2 regions of the Providencia sp. PROV004 genome follow, and region 2 is predicted to be linked to the other one. Evidence: predicted binding sites of a transcription regulator. Region 2 holds the regulator's gene; the other holds the start of a gene.
The links. The regulator PhoB, encoded in region 2, activates phosphate uptake and scavenging genes when phosphate is short. The targets are predictions, from matches to a motif close to CTGTCATAAAACTGNCNNAT.
Positions count from the first base shown of each region.

Region 1: the regulator PhoB is predicted to act here: its motif matches at 4,715-4,734, upstream of phoA (alkaline phosphatase).

Region 1 is NZ_CP042859.1:644,739-652,719, reverse strand. Features, by position in the region: gene rimI (ribosomal protein S18-alanine N-acetyltransferase) at 1-46, opposite strand, end outside; gene FVA69_RS02760 (DNA polymerase III subunit psi) at 15-425, opposite strand; gene rsmC (16S rRNA (guanine(1207)-N(2))-methyltransferase RsmC) at 559-1,572, shown strand; tRNA gene FVA69_RS02750 (tRNA-Leu) at 1,768-1,853, shown strand; tRNA gene FVA69_RS02745 (tRNA-Leu) at 1,901-1,986, shown strand; gene FVA69_RS02740 (DUF1435 family protein) at 2,090-2,344, opposite strand; gene FVA69_RS02735 (GNAT family N-acetyltransferase) at 2,463-2,993, opposite strand; gene phoA (alkaline phosphatase) at 3,200-4,639, opposite strand; gene FVA69_RS02725 (alpha/beta hydrolase-fold protein) at 4,821-6,389, opposite strand; gene FVA69_RS02720 (DUF3156 family protein) at 6,448-7,062, opposite strand; gene FVA69_RS02715 (APC family permease) at 7,037-7,981, opposite strand, start outside.
Region 2 is NZ_CP042859.1:802,587-810,567, reverse strand. Features, by position in the region: gene brnQ (branched-chain amino acid transport system II carrier protein) at 1-863, opposite strand, end outside; gene phoR (phosphate regulon sensor histidine kinase PhoR) at 1,354-2,664, opposite strand; gene phoB (phosphate regulon transcriptional regulator PhoB) at 2,688-3,377, opposite strand; gene sbcD (exonuclease subunit SbcD) at 3,628-4,842, shown strand; gene FVA69_RS03480 (AAA family ATPase) at 4,844-7,981, shown strand, end outside.

The DNA.
Region 1 (7,981 bases), 160 kb from region 2:
ACGCAGTTGCAAGATCAGATTGCTTTAGTGTTGAAATTTTCATCATATTGATAAATTTGTTTCCATAGTGCCCGTTTAGCGCTACAGCTTGTACTTAGCTCAGACAAAACAGGTGAAGTAAACATGACTTTTGAACCTTCAGGCTGGATTTCATCACCTAATACCCAACATGGTGTTATTATTGGTGTTGGGATTAAACCTAATTGCTCTGAATTGACACAAACCACATCGTCCTGTGCAATATTCATGGAAAGAAAAACATCTTTTAGCAATTGGCTATTTAAATCAAGGTTCTCATCAGTAATAATAATAAGCTTAGTCGACGCTGGGATCCTTACACCACGTTCACCACGTAACACAGCAGGATTTCTCACCATCCATTGAGTGATCTCCATTTGTTCTAAAAGCCTGTCACGTCGTGTCATTTGATTTTCCAGTCGCAATTTTACAACCACATCTTATCAAAGGGGATTAATAGCGCCAACAGAGCAATGCTATTTCTCTTATCTTTGGTAAGATGTCATCGGTTTTTTTATTATTTTAGGAGATTGACAGAATATGTCATTACTGACACCTGCCAGCGAAGTTATTCAACGCCATCTCGAACATTTTATAGATCGTCATGTCATTTTGGCTGGTGACATTCAGGATGAGCTCGCTGCAACCTTAGAAGCAGCTAGTGTTCGCGTCATCACCAACCAGTATCATCACTGGCAACGCTTACAACCGTTAATGGGTGATATGGCGTTATTCTCTGCCATAACCCCAGCAGAATTTATCCAGCCTTGCGATACTCTCATTTATTTTTGGCAAAAAAACAAGCAAGAAGCCTGCTTCCAACTCGATGACCTTTGTACTCACCTTGCTGCAGGTAGCCAAATTTTTATCGTCGGCGAGAATCGCAGTGGTGTTAAAAGCGCCGAATCTATTATGGAAGGGATCGCTAACTTACAAAAAATCGACTCTGCACGCCGTTGTGGCTTGTACTATGGTGAATTAGAACAACCCACAACCTTTGATATTGCTCGCTGGTGGCGTCATTATCAAATTGATAATGTTAGAATTAATGCATTACCTGGGGTATTTAGCCATAATGAGCTGGATATCGGTAGTGATCTACTATTGTCCACGCTAACTGACCCAATGAGCGGTGATCTGCTTGATCTCGCCTGTGGCAATGGCGTGATCGCTGCGGTGATCGGCTCACAAAACCCAGAGATCAAACTCACCTTAAGTGATGTCAGTGCATCTGCGCTTGACTCCGCAGCATCCACTCTTGAGGCCAATAAACTGGTCGGTAAAGTCATCGCAAGTGATGCTTACTCTGATATTAACGATAAATTTGATTGGATTATTTCAAATCCACCATTCCATGATGGCCTAAATACCAGTTATCGTGCGGTTGAAAATATGATTTACCAAGCCCCTAAATACCTGAAAAAAGGTGGACGTTTGCGCATCGTAGCTAATGCTTTCTTACCATACCCTGATTTGCTCGATAAAGCTTTTGGTAGTCACGAAGTACTTGCCAAAACAGGAAAATTTAAAGTTTACCAAGCAGTTAAGCGTTAATTTAATCGCTAATAATTTAACTAAAGCACAATTTATCATACTACTCATTGGCTGGTGATCCTTTACCGGCCATTTTTTCATCAATCGAAAAATACTTCATAAAAAAATTATTGACGTTCGTCGAAATTAGCCTAAAATCCGCACCACATTATTGCTGGTTAGAAGCATTGATGAATCAAAGTTTAGTTAGGTATTGCGAGGGTGGCGGAATTGGTAGACGCGCTAGCTTCAGGTGTTAGTGTCCTATGGACGTGGGGGTTCAAGTCCCCCCTTTCGCACCACTAACTTTGTATAAACCACAATAATTTAGTATTGACGAGACAGTATTGCGAGGGTGGCGGAATTGGTAGACGCGCTAGCTTCAGGTGTTAGTGTCCTTCGGACGTGGGGGTTCAAGTCCCCCCTTTCGCACCACTGGTCAGTCATTGTTTATAACACCCTGCCCATTTTGACCTTCCTTGTACGACTAGCGCTGCCCTAATTCTCTATTTTGTTCTGTTACTTACTGATTATAGAACTAACTTTGTAGAACAAAGGCCATCATAAAACATGCGAGTGAAATAACTGCGGGGACAATCAATAAACGACGAGAACCGCGATTAAATAGCATCCCAGCGGTTGCTACCATCATGGTAATCATAATGATTTTTAGATTATCTAAGCCCATATTATTGAGTATATAAGCAATGCTCAGCAATATCACAGCAAAAACACCCCAAAGGCCAGCACCTATTCGCCTTAAACCTGTGGTTTTTGATATGCTAGTTGGCATAGTGACCTCAACACCCTTAAATGATAATGATTATCAATCATATCTAGTTTCTAGTAAATTTCAATGCTTTTTTATTTCACCACGCTATAAATTAACACTTATTTTACAAAATACAAACTTACGAAAATAGATAAATAAAATGAATATCTTCGGGCTCCAATGCAAATAATTCAGGGTCAGGCTGGGCAATTAAGGAACAACCGAGATGTTGATAAAAGTGCACCGTATTTTCTGAAGGTGTCGCAGAAATATATAAGCCTTTTGCACCTTTTTGTATCGCCATTTCAGCGCATTGTTGGAATAACATCCCTGCTAAACCTTTACCACGATGTGAGTGGCTCACATGCAGGAAAGACAATTGCAGTAAATTTTTTTGTTCGCCGCGCCACACATTATCTAAACTTGCGGCAGCAATTAGCTTGCCCTGCTCAAAAATACCAAGAAATACCGCTCCTTGGTCATAACTTTCCAACAAATGAGGGGTATAAGCTTCAGGTTCGCCTTCTGGCCAACCTTTCATATCAAACCGCTGCTTGGATAGCACCAACTCACCATTTCGATATAGATAAAGGTTTTCAATTAATTCAGTGCGGTCGATAGACCAAACAGATGGGATTTCCTCTCGTTGCAGTTCGCGAACTTCTCTCATAATGTCATTCTCATTATTCGTGCCTATGAATAAGCACATTTATTGTTATTTAATAAATCAATTTATCAAGATAATGAATAAAAAAAGAAGTGCAAATGTTTAGTACGTTCATTGAGGCATGGTTGAAAAATAAGAAAAAAAAGGGCTAGAAATAAAAAAACTCCCCGCAACATCCTATTGCGGAGAATTTTTACTACAGGGTTGGTTTATTGCTTCAATCCCATTGCATCGCGCATGGTAAAGAACAAATCAGTTTGGTCAGTCAGACCCATTACGTTTGCCGCATGTGGACCATAAGCCGCTACACGTAACTGAGCACCCGTGTGCTCTTGAGAGTCATCTTCTTCAGAGTTACCGTAATTTACCACCATCACAGAACCGTCTTTAGTAATCAACGCCTGCGTTAAACCCGTTGACTTAGTGCCTTCAGGAATAATTTGGCTTGAATGTGAATGGTCAGCGGTCACGATAACTAATGTATCACCATGTTTTTTAGCGAAATCTAAGCCGACTTGTACAGCTTGGTCGAGAGCGACAGTTTCACCAATTTGACCACATGGGTTTGCTTTATGGTCTTGCTTATCGATAGAAGCACTTTCAACCTGCAAGAAGAAACCATTTGGGTTGACTTCTAACAGCTCAATCGCTTTTTTCGTCATTTGAGCCAATGTTGGTGCATTCGGGTCTAACTTAGCATTCGGTTTACATTCTAACGGCGCATTGTTGATATTACCGTAATGAACTGCTTTCGGGCCTTCCCATGCAACAGTCATGTTGCCATCATGGAATAAGCCCAGAACAGGTTTATCTTGATTTGCAACAGTAATGCTGTCTAATGACTTAGCGTCACGCACAATATTATACCCACGCTCAATCGCCTGTTGCTCCAACGTTTTACCTTTGTAGTCACCCGCCTTTGCTTCTTGCTTGAAGCTCTTAGCTCCACCACCAAGGGTGACATCTGGGCGAGTTACCAACAGTTGCTCTGAAATTGAACCTCGACCGCCATTTTCTAGCGCGTTAGCCGCACATTTTTCTGCTGTTTCCTCAGGGCCATAACATTTACGCGCACTCACATGCGAAAACTGTGCAGCTGGCGTAGCGTCTTGAATCTCAGAGGTTGTGACGTTACCCGTCGCTTTACCATTACGTTTAGCTATCTCAATTAATGTCTCATGATCGTTGCCAAATACATCAATCCCTAATGCGCCATTGTAGGTTTTTACACCAGAAGACCACGCCGTGGCAGACGCTGCAGAGTCAGTCACATAGTCTGGTTTTTGGGTTTTCTTATCTAACGCATAATGGGTATATTGGCCTGTAATTGGCAAGGCATCGATTCCTTTAAAGAACCCTGAAGCACCTTCTGCATAGTTACGGGCAACGGTTATCTCTGAGTCACCCATACCATCACCAATAAACAGAATCACATTTTTGGCTTGGCCATTGTGAAGTGCCGCTTTCATGATATCAGTTTGCTCTGTCGCTAAACGACGCGCACCACCAAATTTTGTGATATCACCTTGTGCCGCACGGTTTTCTGACACCGCATCATTTTTATCAGCCGCGTAGGCAGGGACTGCACTTCCTAAAATTAAAGTACTTACCGTGACAGCTAAAAGGGATTTCATAAAATTACCAGTCATAACTGTTTCCTTGCCAATCAATAATAAAAAGAGAAAATGTGTATTTCAAATAATGACAGGCATGCTAAAGGAGCTAGATGACAGTTGAATGACGCTTTTATGGCGAAATGAAGACGTTTGTCATAAATGTGAAAAAGCAGCTAAATATAAGCTGCTTGTTGTGAATCAGTGTTATGGCTATTTACCATTGTGACACAAGTTGATTTGTTCCCTCATAAAGCGTTTCACACCAAGAAACATAGTCGTGCCCGCTAGGTAACTCAATAGCATCAACTTGATAACCTTTGTGTTTTAGAACATCCAGTAATCGGTAGTGGTTCTGAATAATTCCCCCCCAACTACCGCGTTGTTCGAATAAGCCGGCCTCAAGGAAAAAACGGATAGGTTGCGTTGGTATAATTTCGATTTCACGAATTAACCACTCAGGGTCTTTATCTTTTGGAGCCCACCAATAAGATCCTGACATACTGATAACATTACCGAAGATTTCAGGATGTTGTAATGCATTCCATGTCGCGCCAATCCCACCATAACTGGAACCCGCAATAATCGTATGGCTTGCAGGCGCTTGAATTCCCATTTGTGCTAATTGAGGCATAAGCTCATCTGCCAGCAACTTAGGAAAGGCATCATTTGGGGGAAGTTCATCCCCACGACGCTCTGAATTTATGCTATCAACAAATATAATATTCATAGCTGGAAAACTCCCCTGATTCATCCACTTATCAAAGAATTTCTCCATTTGATAGTTTTGCAGGTAAATTTGCCCATCCAATAGCAACAATAACGCCGGTGATTCCATTGGTACATTAGGCTGATAAACCGTTATTTTTCTTTCGTTTTTTAATATTTGACTCACCAACGTAAAAGTCTCTAAACGGCCTTTAATCTGCCGATTTTCTACATCAGGAAAGTGACACTGGCGTATGTTCGGTGCCAATGATAACAACGAAAAACGGTTATATTTATCGACATTTAGGGAAGGAATAACGTGAGAATTATATGGGTCAGACTGCGCGGTGACTAGAATTGCTTTACGTTGAGCAAAACCGCCTTCCGGTACAGAAGGGATATCAGGTGCAATTTTATATTGCGATAACGTATCATTAGGGATGATAAAAGAACGATACCAAATATCCGTTCCCGCCAAATGGGCCATTCTTTCGTGACTACCTGACGGCGCACCTAAAATATAGGCGTTTGCTTTCGCGCCACGCCAAAGGAATGTCACCCGTTTTTGTCTATTTGAAAAATCTTCAACCAGTGGCGTTCCTTGCGCGGCAACGGCTTGCCAAAATGCGCTTGTATCACCATTTTGATAATATTCATCCAATAAACTTTGCAGCTTAGGAGTAACCGGTTCATTATCCTTTTTAATGGCTAAAGGCTGGTACTGGGTGACATCAAACTTTAATTGCCAAGGTTTACCCGGCTCACCATTCAACGCTAAATAATAAACCCCATTTTTTGATACTAAATAATCCGCACTATGAGGTTCTTGTACTGAACCGTACTCTTGCAATGCACGCACTGGCTGTTTATTGGAATCCAATAATAGAACCTTGGAAAGACCTTCACCGCGTTGTTTTATAAAATCTTGCTGCGATACTTCAAAAGATAAGCAGCTATGACCTTCGCTATCATGTACCCCTTCAGCAAAGGAAAGCTCAGATAAACGTATACAGTCAGCGTGTGTTGCCATCACCGCAGAAGAAAACAACATACAACCTAAAAGAGGCAAAGATTTCACATCAAATTCCAGTGAGTCAATTGATAATAATTATTACTATCAAAAAACTCTTTTAAACTCAATGGCTCACAGCACGTTTTTCCACCAGTTGGTTAATTAACTGCAGCGCACTCAATAAATAATAGCGTTGTTTTTTTATTAATCTCAAATAACGGCGAGTCGCGGGAATGCGGCTCACCATTTCTGATGCCGTGTAAGGCTCAATTTCACAACGCCAACGTCCTCGGCTAAACTCTATCTCGCAATGATTAAATTCCAGCTCTTCTAATGTTTGCCTAATAATTGGGTACTCATTCAGCCATTCAATAACTTTCTGCCCATCCATCTGCTTCGAAACAAAATGGATATGCTTCTTCTTTATAGTCCCACGGGTTTTTACTTCAATTTTTGCATTGATACTATCTGTACATTGGCCAGATACCGCAAAACGGCTATACACAATAAAAGCGAGAAACAATTTTCTTGGCCGTTCAGTCACCTCAATCGTTAATTCGGGTTGAGGCTGCACATGAAGCACTCCGGGTGCCCCCCACTCACATGGATAAGGCGCCATGTCCTTCTCAACACGGTTAAGAGTCAATCCTGTTTGATATCCGGCAGGCAAACGTTGCTGGGTAAACTTACCGATTTTCTTCCACAAAGACGGTTTAGGCGAGGTTACGTAATGGCTCAAGTTGGCCTCCTTCCATTTCTTCATCAGCGAAGGAATTAGATAAAACGTATTCAACATCCACAGGTTTAAATGGGTTCACTTTCTGTACAAAAACGGTCCAAATTAATGCATATCCGGCTGTTAAACCTAACATAATGGCAAAAGGAATATAGATATCCGATTTATTCATGCCTGGTGGAGTGATATACACAATCGCTAAAATAATCCCGACACTCGAAATAATTTGCGGTATAGGGAAAAAAGGCGAACGATAGGCTCGATGTAAGTCAGGTCGACGAATACGCAATAACACTACTGAAATCGTTACCAGCAAGTAAGCCGTACCCCAAGAACACACCGCCGCCAGTACCAATGGAATGATACGATCAAGGTCGCCTTGAATAGCAAAAGCGTGCAAACATGGGATCATCACAGCTACTAAAATACCGAATACTGGAGTTTTAAAACGAGGGTGCAAATAAGCAAAGATGCGTGGTAATGCCCCATCAAGAGCCATTCCATAAAGAATGCGAGGAACCGCTGCCATTAACGTATTGATGGTCGCTCCACCAGCCAGTAATAACGCGATACCTATCCAGTATTTACCAAACTCACCCATAACAATTTCGGCGAATGCAGGGATTGCCATCGGTGTTTCAAGTAAACGCGTACCTGTCAGCGGGTCAACGACCACATTTTCCACTTGGTTCGCTAGCGCTGCACCGAATAACACCATACAGAGTGCGACACAAAATAAACCTGTTGTCATCGCACGGGGAATCACTTTCGCGGAATTTTTAATTTCAGGAGCCATTGGGGTTACTAGCTCACAACCAACAAACATGAACATTGCCATACCAACAAAGCTCAGTATTAGTGTTGGGTCCGTATTGAGTGGCTGACCAAACCAGCCGTCCATATCCACATGAAATGGCAACAA
Region 2 (7,981 bases):
ATTAATACCGCAAGGAAGAAGCTACCGTAATTACCAAAAGTATATTGAACATAGGTATGTAAAATATCAGCGCCATCAGCAGGGTTTGGAATTAACGAACCGCTATTCTCACCAAGCTTAAACAAGGACAAATAGACCAGAGTTAATAATACCCCTGCAATTAACCCTGCCCACATAGTGTAACGGGTTAATAGTGAAGAGTTTTCGATACCCCTTGAACGCGCCGCATTAACAATAACGATACCAAATACCATAGCACCAAGGGTATCCATAGTTAGATAACCATTGATAAAGCCATTCGAGAAAGCCATCTCACGGTATTCTATTGTAGAAGGGATCGGATCCCCCGCAGGCCACATGACAGCCGCAATACCCAAAATAGCCAAGGCTAACATTTTTACAGGTGCTAAAATGTGCCCAACGCTATCAAGCAGTTTTCCGGGATATAGTGAAATACCGATAACTAGAACGAAGTAAACTACGCTGTAGATAAGTAACAGCATATCGGACTCACCACCGAATAAAGGTGCGATACCGACTTTATAGGATACAGTCGCCGTTCTTGGCGTTGCAAATAGAGGCCCTACAGACAAATAAGCAACAACCGCCAATAGTAACCCTGCCGTTTTGCCAACGGGTGTACTGAGCGCTTCAATGCCCCCACCCACTTTAGCTAGCGCAATAACGGTTAAAACAGGTAAACCCACGCCTGTAACCAAAAACCCTAGTGCCGCAGTCCAAACTTGTTCCCCTGCCTGCAAGCCAACCATGGGAGGAAAGATAATGTTTCCTGCCCCTACGAATAACGCAAAAGTCATAAAGCCTAATGCGATGATATCTCTTGATGATAAACGATGAGCCATATTATGTTATTTTTAAGTGACAAAATAGAAAATTATGGGTTTACACTTAGCAACCCTTTGAAATATATATAGCGAGATAGAATTCTGATAAACATACTGTTAACAATATAAAAAAGCATGTTTGTTTGTATCATACGAAATGAAAAGTCAAAAAACAGAAAAATTCGCCAATAACTGACAACAAGTAGAACTTTTATAGGGCAAAAAGGCAATAGCAAACCGAAAAACAAGAATAAATAACTAAACTAATTTTCAGAACTAGTGATTACTTTCAGTAAAATCCCAATACTCGTTATATGCTTTGCTCGAAAAATGAACAACTCGTCTTTTTCTGGTGATTAAAATTGATTATTTAACAGAATATATAATTAATGTGATAGCAATAATCAGCATTAAATATATATGTTTTGAATTTAATACAGGTATGGATTGATAAATAGAAATAATCCACTTTATTAATATTTTGATTATATTAACAAAGTGGAATTATTTACCCATTTTTAAGTTTTTTGTCATCAACAATAAATACTGGCGGTAAAGTAAATGAAAACTCACTCCCTTTACCTAATTGACTTGTTACCACCAATTGGCTGCTATGGTGCTGTAATGCATGTTTAACAATAGCCAACCCAAGGCCGGTACCTCCACCGCCTTGGCGGGAGCGTGCTTTATCTACCCGATAAAACCGTTCTGTCAAACGAGGAATATGCTCTGTAGGTATCCCTTGCCCGTTATCTCTCACACTAAAACGAGCACCCTGACCATTTCTTTGCCATTCAACCCAAATTTTGGTGCCTTCTGGCGTATGGCTGATTGCGTTATAGACTAAATTCGCCACTGCACTTCGTAATTGTTCTTCATTACCATGGACACGCAATTTTTCATCAACATGAAATTCAAACTGGTGGCGCCCTTGGCTTAAACTTAACGCTTCTTGCTCAATCATTTTGAGAATGACAGGGATATTCACTTGCTCATCAAGGTTAATTTGAGGAGCAATTTCTATACGTGATAACTGCAAAAGCTGTTTAACCAAGTTATCCATACGATGAGTTTGCTCTTGCATGACATGCAGTGCTTTTTTATTGGCCGCAGTGACATTTTCTTGGTCATCCATGACCTCAAGGTAGCCTTGAATGACAGTAAGAGGAGTTCGTAATTCATGGCTTACATTCGCAAAGAAGTCCCTACGGGCCTTTTCCAAACGGCGTTTTTCTGTCACATCTCGAGCTACCATCAATAACTGCCCTTCGGTATACGGCAAGATACGAAATTCAACAATTTCACCACTATTGAGCTCGATAGTCAGCGCTTGGTCATAACGCTTAATGGTGAAGTATCGGCTAAAATCTGGGTAACGTAATAAATTAAAAATATGTTGGCCATTATCTTCAGGCCAACGGAAACCGAGTAAAGCCTGCGCATGACGATTACACCAGAAGATATTCCCTTCTGTTGTCATCATAACCACCGCATCAGGTAGTGATTCTGCACCACTACGAAACCGTTTAATTAACTGGCCTAGCTCACGACGGCGTTTACGATTACGTTGTTGCATCTGGTAGATGCCATAAAATATCGGTTCCCACCCTCCTTTCCCCTCGGGTGGTAACATGCTTTTATCGAGCCACAACCAGTAAGAAAGTTTAAGTAGGTTATACCCATGCCATGTCAGTGCAGCAAGTAGCGATATCACTAATAGCCACGCTAGGTGGCCAATAAAAACCGATAAGATAAGGGCGGGTAAGATAAATAAAAACAGCCCCCAAATCAGCTGCTTAATCGATAAACGTTCAAGCACGCATGCCTCTCCCTTTGTGGTTTTTAGTAACGGATAGAAAAACGATAACCTGTACCGCGTACAGTTTGTACCATTTTATCATGACCTTCCGTCTCTAGTGCCTTTCTTAACCGCCTAATATGGACATCAACGGTTCTATCTTCCACATACACATTGGCTCCCCATACATAATTTAGTAGCTGTTCTCTACTATATACGCGTTCAGGGTGAGTCATGAAGAAATGCAGTAATTTATATTCAGTTGGCCCCATATCGATAGGGATTTCATTGCTGGTCACACGATGAGAAGTAGGGTCTAACGTTAACCCATTCATTTCAATAATATCTTCCGTCGCCATTGGTGAAATACGACGTAAAATTGCCTTTACCCGAGCGATTAATTCCTTTGGTGAAAACGGCTTAATCAGATAGTCATCCGCGCCAACTTCCAAACCTTTTACGCGGTCTTCTTCTTCTCCTCGTGCGGTTAACATCATGACAGGAACGTCACGTGTTGCGCTATCACGCTTCATATGCTTAATTACTTGGATACCGGAGCCCCCTGGGATCATCCAATCCAGTAGTACGAGATCGGGTAGAGGGTCAACGAGTTGTGCAATCGCACTGTCATAATCATCAGCTTCAATAGGCTGAAAACCATTCTGTTCTAATACAAAACAAACCATTTCTCGGATGGGCGCTTCATCTTCAACAACTAGAATGCGTCTTGCCATGATTGTTCCTGTAAAATTAAGAAGACATTTAAAATGTGAAAGTATTATGCGTCACTTTTATGACAGAATTATGAATATCAATGAGCAAAACTCATATTAATCTTTATTTTAGCGGTTAAATGTCATTTAAGTGAAATATTTCCGCAACATGGTAATAAAGCCGCAAACATCCCTCAACGAGTTATCTGGATCAGGTATACTTAGTTATCGAACGCTCGTGCACATTATTGTTGATAGGAATTGATAGCTCATGCGCATTATTCATACTTCAGACTGGCACCTTGGTCAGTATTTTTTTACCAAAAGCCGTGCGCCTGAGCACCAACATTTCTTGAATTGGCTCGTTGAACAAGTGGAATTACATCACGTTGATGCAGTCATCGTTGCTGGTGATATCTTCGATACAGGCTCTCCGCCTAGCTATGCACGTGAACTGTACAACAAATTTATTGTTGATTTACAAAAAACAGGCTGCCAATTAGTCATTTTAAGCGGTAATCACGACTCAGTTTCTGTACTCAATGAATCAAGTGCTCTACTTCGTTACTTAAATACACAAGTCATTACGTCGGGAAGTGAGCCCCATGTTGTTACCTTAGTCAATAAACAGGCTCAACCTATTGGTTTAGTCTGTGCCATTCCTTTTTTACGCCCTCGAGATATTCAACTAAGTATTGCAGGACAAAATATTGAAGAGAAACAACGCTCGCTGCAAACAGCTATTCATGATCATTACCAAGCCAGCTACCAACTCGCGCTAGAACAGCGAACCGCTTTGGGGCTGGATATTCCAATTATTGCAACAGGCCATTTAACTGTTGTCGGCGCAGCCTTAACTGACTCTGTACGAGATATTTATATTGGTACGTTAGATGCGTTTCCTTCAGGGGCTTTTCCGCCTGCTGACTATATCGCCCTTGGCCATATTCACCGGTCCCAAGTGATTGGAGGACAAGAAAATATTCGCTACTGCGGTTCACCTATTGCATTGAGCTTTGACGAAACAACACAACAAAAAAGTGTCTGCCTTGTTGAATTCAGCGGAAGTGAATTGACTCAAATCACACCACTGGAAATCCCGACTATTCAGCCATTACAAAGTATTAAAGGCTCCTTAAACCAAATAGAACAGCAATTAGAGATATGGAAAGATTACCAAGGTGATAAACCGGTTTGGCTTGATATTGAAGTTGCTTCACAAGATTACCTCGCTGATATCCAACAACGTATTGAAGCTTTGACACAAGACCTCCCAGTCGAAGTCGTAATACTACGCCGTGCACGCAAGCAAATACAGGGACAAAGCCAAACCTTGGCCAATGAAACATTGAGTGAACTCACCGTAGAAGACGTTTTTTTACGCCGCCTTGCTCAAGAGTCTTTAGAAGATCCTGAGCGTGAACAGCGTCTATTCCAGCTATTTCAACAATCTTATGACGCATTGCAACTGAGCAAGGAAAGTTAATATGAAAATTTTAAGTTTACGTTTAAAAAATATTAACTCTCTTAGAGGTGAATGGAAAATTGATTTCACTGAAGAGCCATTTGCTAGCAATGGCCTGTTTGCCATTACGGGTGCCACCGGTGCAGGAAAAACGACCTTATTAGATGCGATTTGCCTCGCGCTTTATCACCGAACACCGCGTTTAAAAACCATTTCTAATGCACAAAATGAACTGATGACTCGCCATACAGGGGAATGCCTCGCGGAGGTAGAGTTTGAGGTCAAAGGTAAAGCTTATCGAGCCTTTTGGAGCCAACGACGGGCTGGAGGGAAACCTGATGGCAATTTACAACAGCCTAAAGCAGAGCTTGCAACGGTTGCTGATGGTAAAATATTGACCGTAAAAATCACAGAGATAAAAGAATTAGTGGCGCAAATAACAGGGCTTGATTATGAGCGTTTTACTAAATCCATTTTACTCTCCCAAGGGGACTTCGCGGCTTTTTTAAATGCCTCTGAGAAAGAACGCGCTGATTTACTTGAAGAAATTACAGGCACCGAAATTTATAGCCAAATTTCAATTTATGTTTTTAATCAACACAAGCAAGCCAAAATTGACTTAGATTTGCTAAAAGCAAAAGCGCAAAACATTAATTTACTCACAGAAGTAGAACATCAAGAATTATTGGTACAGCAAAACGATTTGCTTGAACAAGAAGCACAAACCAAGCAACAGCGTGCTCGCCACCAACAAGGGGTTAATTGGTGGCAACAATATCATCAACTCACCCAGCGCATGCAATCACTTGATGAAGAACTCAAAAAAAACGAACTTGAGCTCCAAGCCGCGCAACCTCAATTAAAAAGATTAGCTGATAGTGCCCCTGCGGAATCCCTTCGTCCATTATGGCAGGAAGTTGAACGACAACAGCAACAACTCACTGAATACACGAATAAACAACACCATTTGAAACTTAGCTTGCAAACCCAACAAACTGAGCGCACCCCACTGCAAGAAAAGTTGTTTAAATCGCAATCCGAGTATCAACAACACCTTGATTTTGCCAAACAACAACATCAATTGATTGATGAAACAGTCAGGCCTCTTGATAACCAAATTGCACAATTGAAACAGCAACAATCTGAAATTAAACAGCAAATTGAACAACAACAAATCACTCTTCAGCAAAAGCAATGCTTAGTTAGTGAAACGCAAAGTCAGATCCAAAATGCGTACATTGAGTTAAAAAAACACAATATATTCCTAGAAGAACACCCAAAAGACGCTGAGCTCAGTTCACAAATAGGCAGTTGGCAACAACAAGGCCATTTTATTTTCGAATTAGCTGATAAACTGGCCAGCTTGCACGAAAAACAACAGATACTTTCAAATGAAGTCGAGCAGTTACAGCGGCAACAGCAGCAGCAAACAGAGAAATTATCCCAAAAACGTCTCGAGTTAGAGCACAGCACTGTAGCGTTCAAAAAACAAGAAGAAATCTACAAGCGAAACCAAGAAAAACATGACATTAACACCATCAATCAACACATTGAACAGCTACAAGCACGTTTGCAACATGCTAAGTTATTGCCATTAATATTATCTCAATGCCTTAATGCGCAAACGCAAAAACAGAAACAGCTCCAAAAAGATGTTGAATTAGCGCAAGATATCACCACTACGCAAAAAGCGTTGAGCCTTGCGGTAACACATATTAATGAATTGACCCCACTCATCAAACTAACCAATGATAAATTACAATTAGAACAAAAAATTGTCAGCCTAGAGCATGAGCGCCAGCAACTAATAGCAGGTAACCCCTGCCCATTATGTGGTTCAACAGAACACCCGGCAGTTAACGATTATCAATCAATCCATCTCAGTGAAACACAGCAACAACTCATTGAACTAACAAATAAACTCGACCAATTAAAACAACAACAAACTCAGTTAGAATCACAACTTCACACACAAAAACAACGTCAAAACGAAAATTTACAGCAACAGCAGCAAATCAATGAACAATTCGATGTATTTAACCAACAGTGGCAAAAGACATGTGAGCAAGCACTCACACCTGAGTTGGCCCAAAATGAACAAGCCGTTACGCTCTTTGTTAATCAATTAACAGAGCAATTGGCGACGCAACAGAAAATAGTTGTGGATATGGCTGCTCTTGAGCGTGAATACCAGCAAACCAAACATCATTTACACGAACAACAAGCAAGCTTTACCCAGTTGCAATCAGACCTGTTATTAGTCGAAGAACGCTTAAAAAACCAAACACAACAACATGATGAGTTGCAAAAAGAACAGAGCCAATTCCAACAACGTAAACAGAGACAAATAGAGCAGTGGCAATCTACCCTAGCGCCATTTAACTTAAATGTGCCAGATAAAGATAAGTTCGATGAATGGGTTCTCGATATTACTCAGCGAAGTGAGCGTTTTAATAACCAAAAAATGGCGGCGCAAACACTTAGCCAACAAATTGAGGTCAATAATGCCACATTAAAAGTTGAGTCAGAGCAACTCAATATTCTCAATCAACAAATTGAACAAGAAAGAAATCGCCTTAAACAAATTGAGTTAGGTTTAGAGCAAAAAACAGCGCAACGAAAAACACTGCTTTCTGGCTTAGCTATCAGCCAATTTATTCAGCAGTTGAATGACAAACAAACCATACTTTTCCAAACTCAGGAACAATTAAGCAAACAACTCAATGAGGTTGATAAAGCCATCGCATCTATGAATGGAAGTTATCAAGAGCTCATTGACGCCTGTGAAAAAACAAAACTGGCGCAAATACAAGCTAATACCCTGTTTATTCAAGCACTTATGGATAGCCCATTTCGTCATCAACAAGCTTTCCTTGATGCGTTAATCAGCCATGAAGAAAAACAACAATTAGAAGCACTAAAACAACATATTAACCAAGCTCGCATACAGTGTGAAACGCGTTATAAAGAGGGGGTGCAGGCTATTGAAGCACTGAATCAACAGCGTATCACTGATTTTTCAGCGCTTAATGAAACGCAATTACAAACAATTGTTACTCAGTTCGATGAAGAAATTAAGCAAATAAACCAAAAACAAGGCCAGATAATTAACCAGCTCAGTACAGACAAGCAACTGCGCCATCAACAACAAGATTTGCTG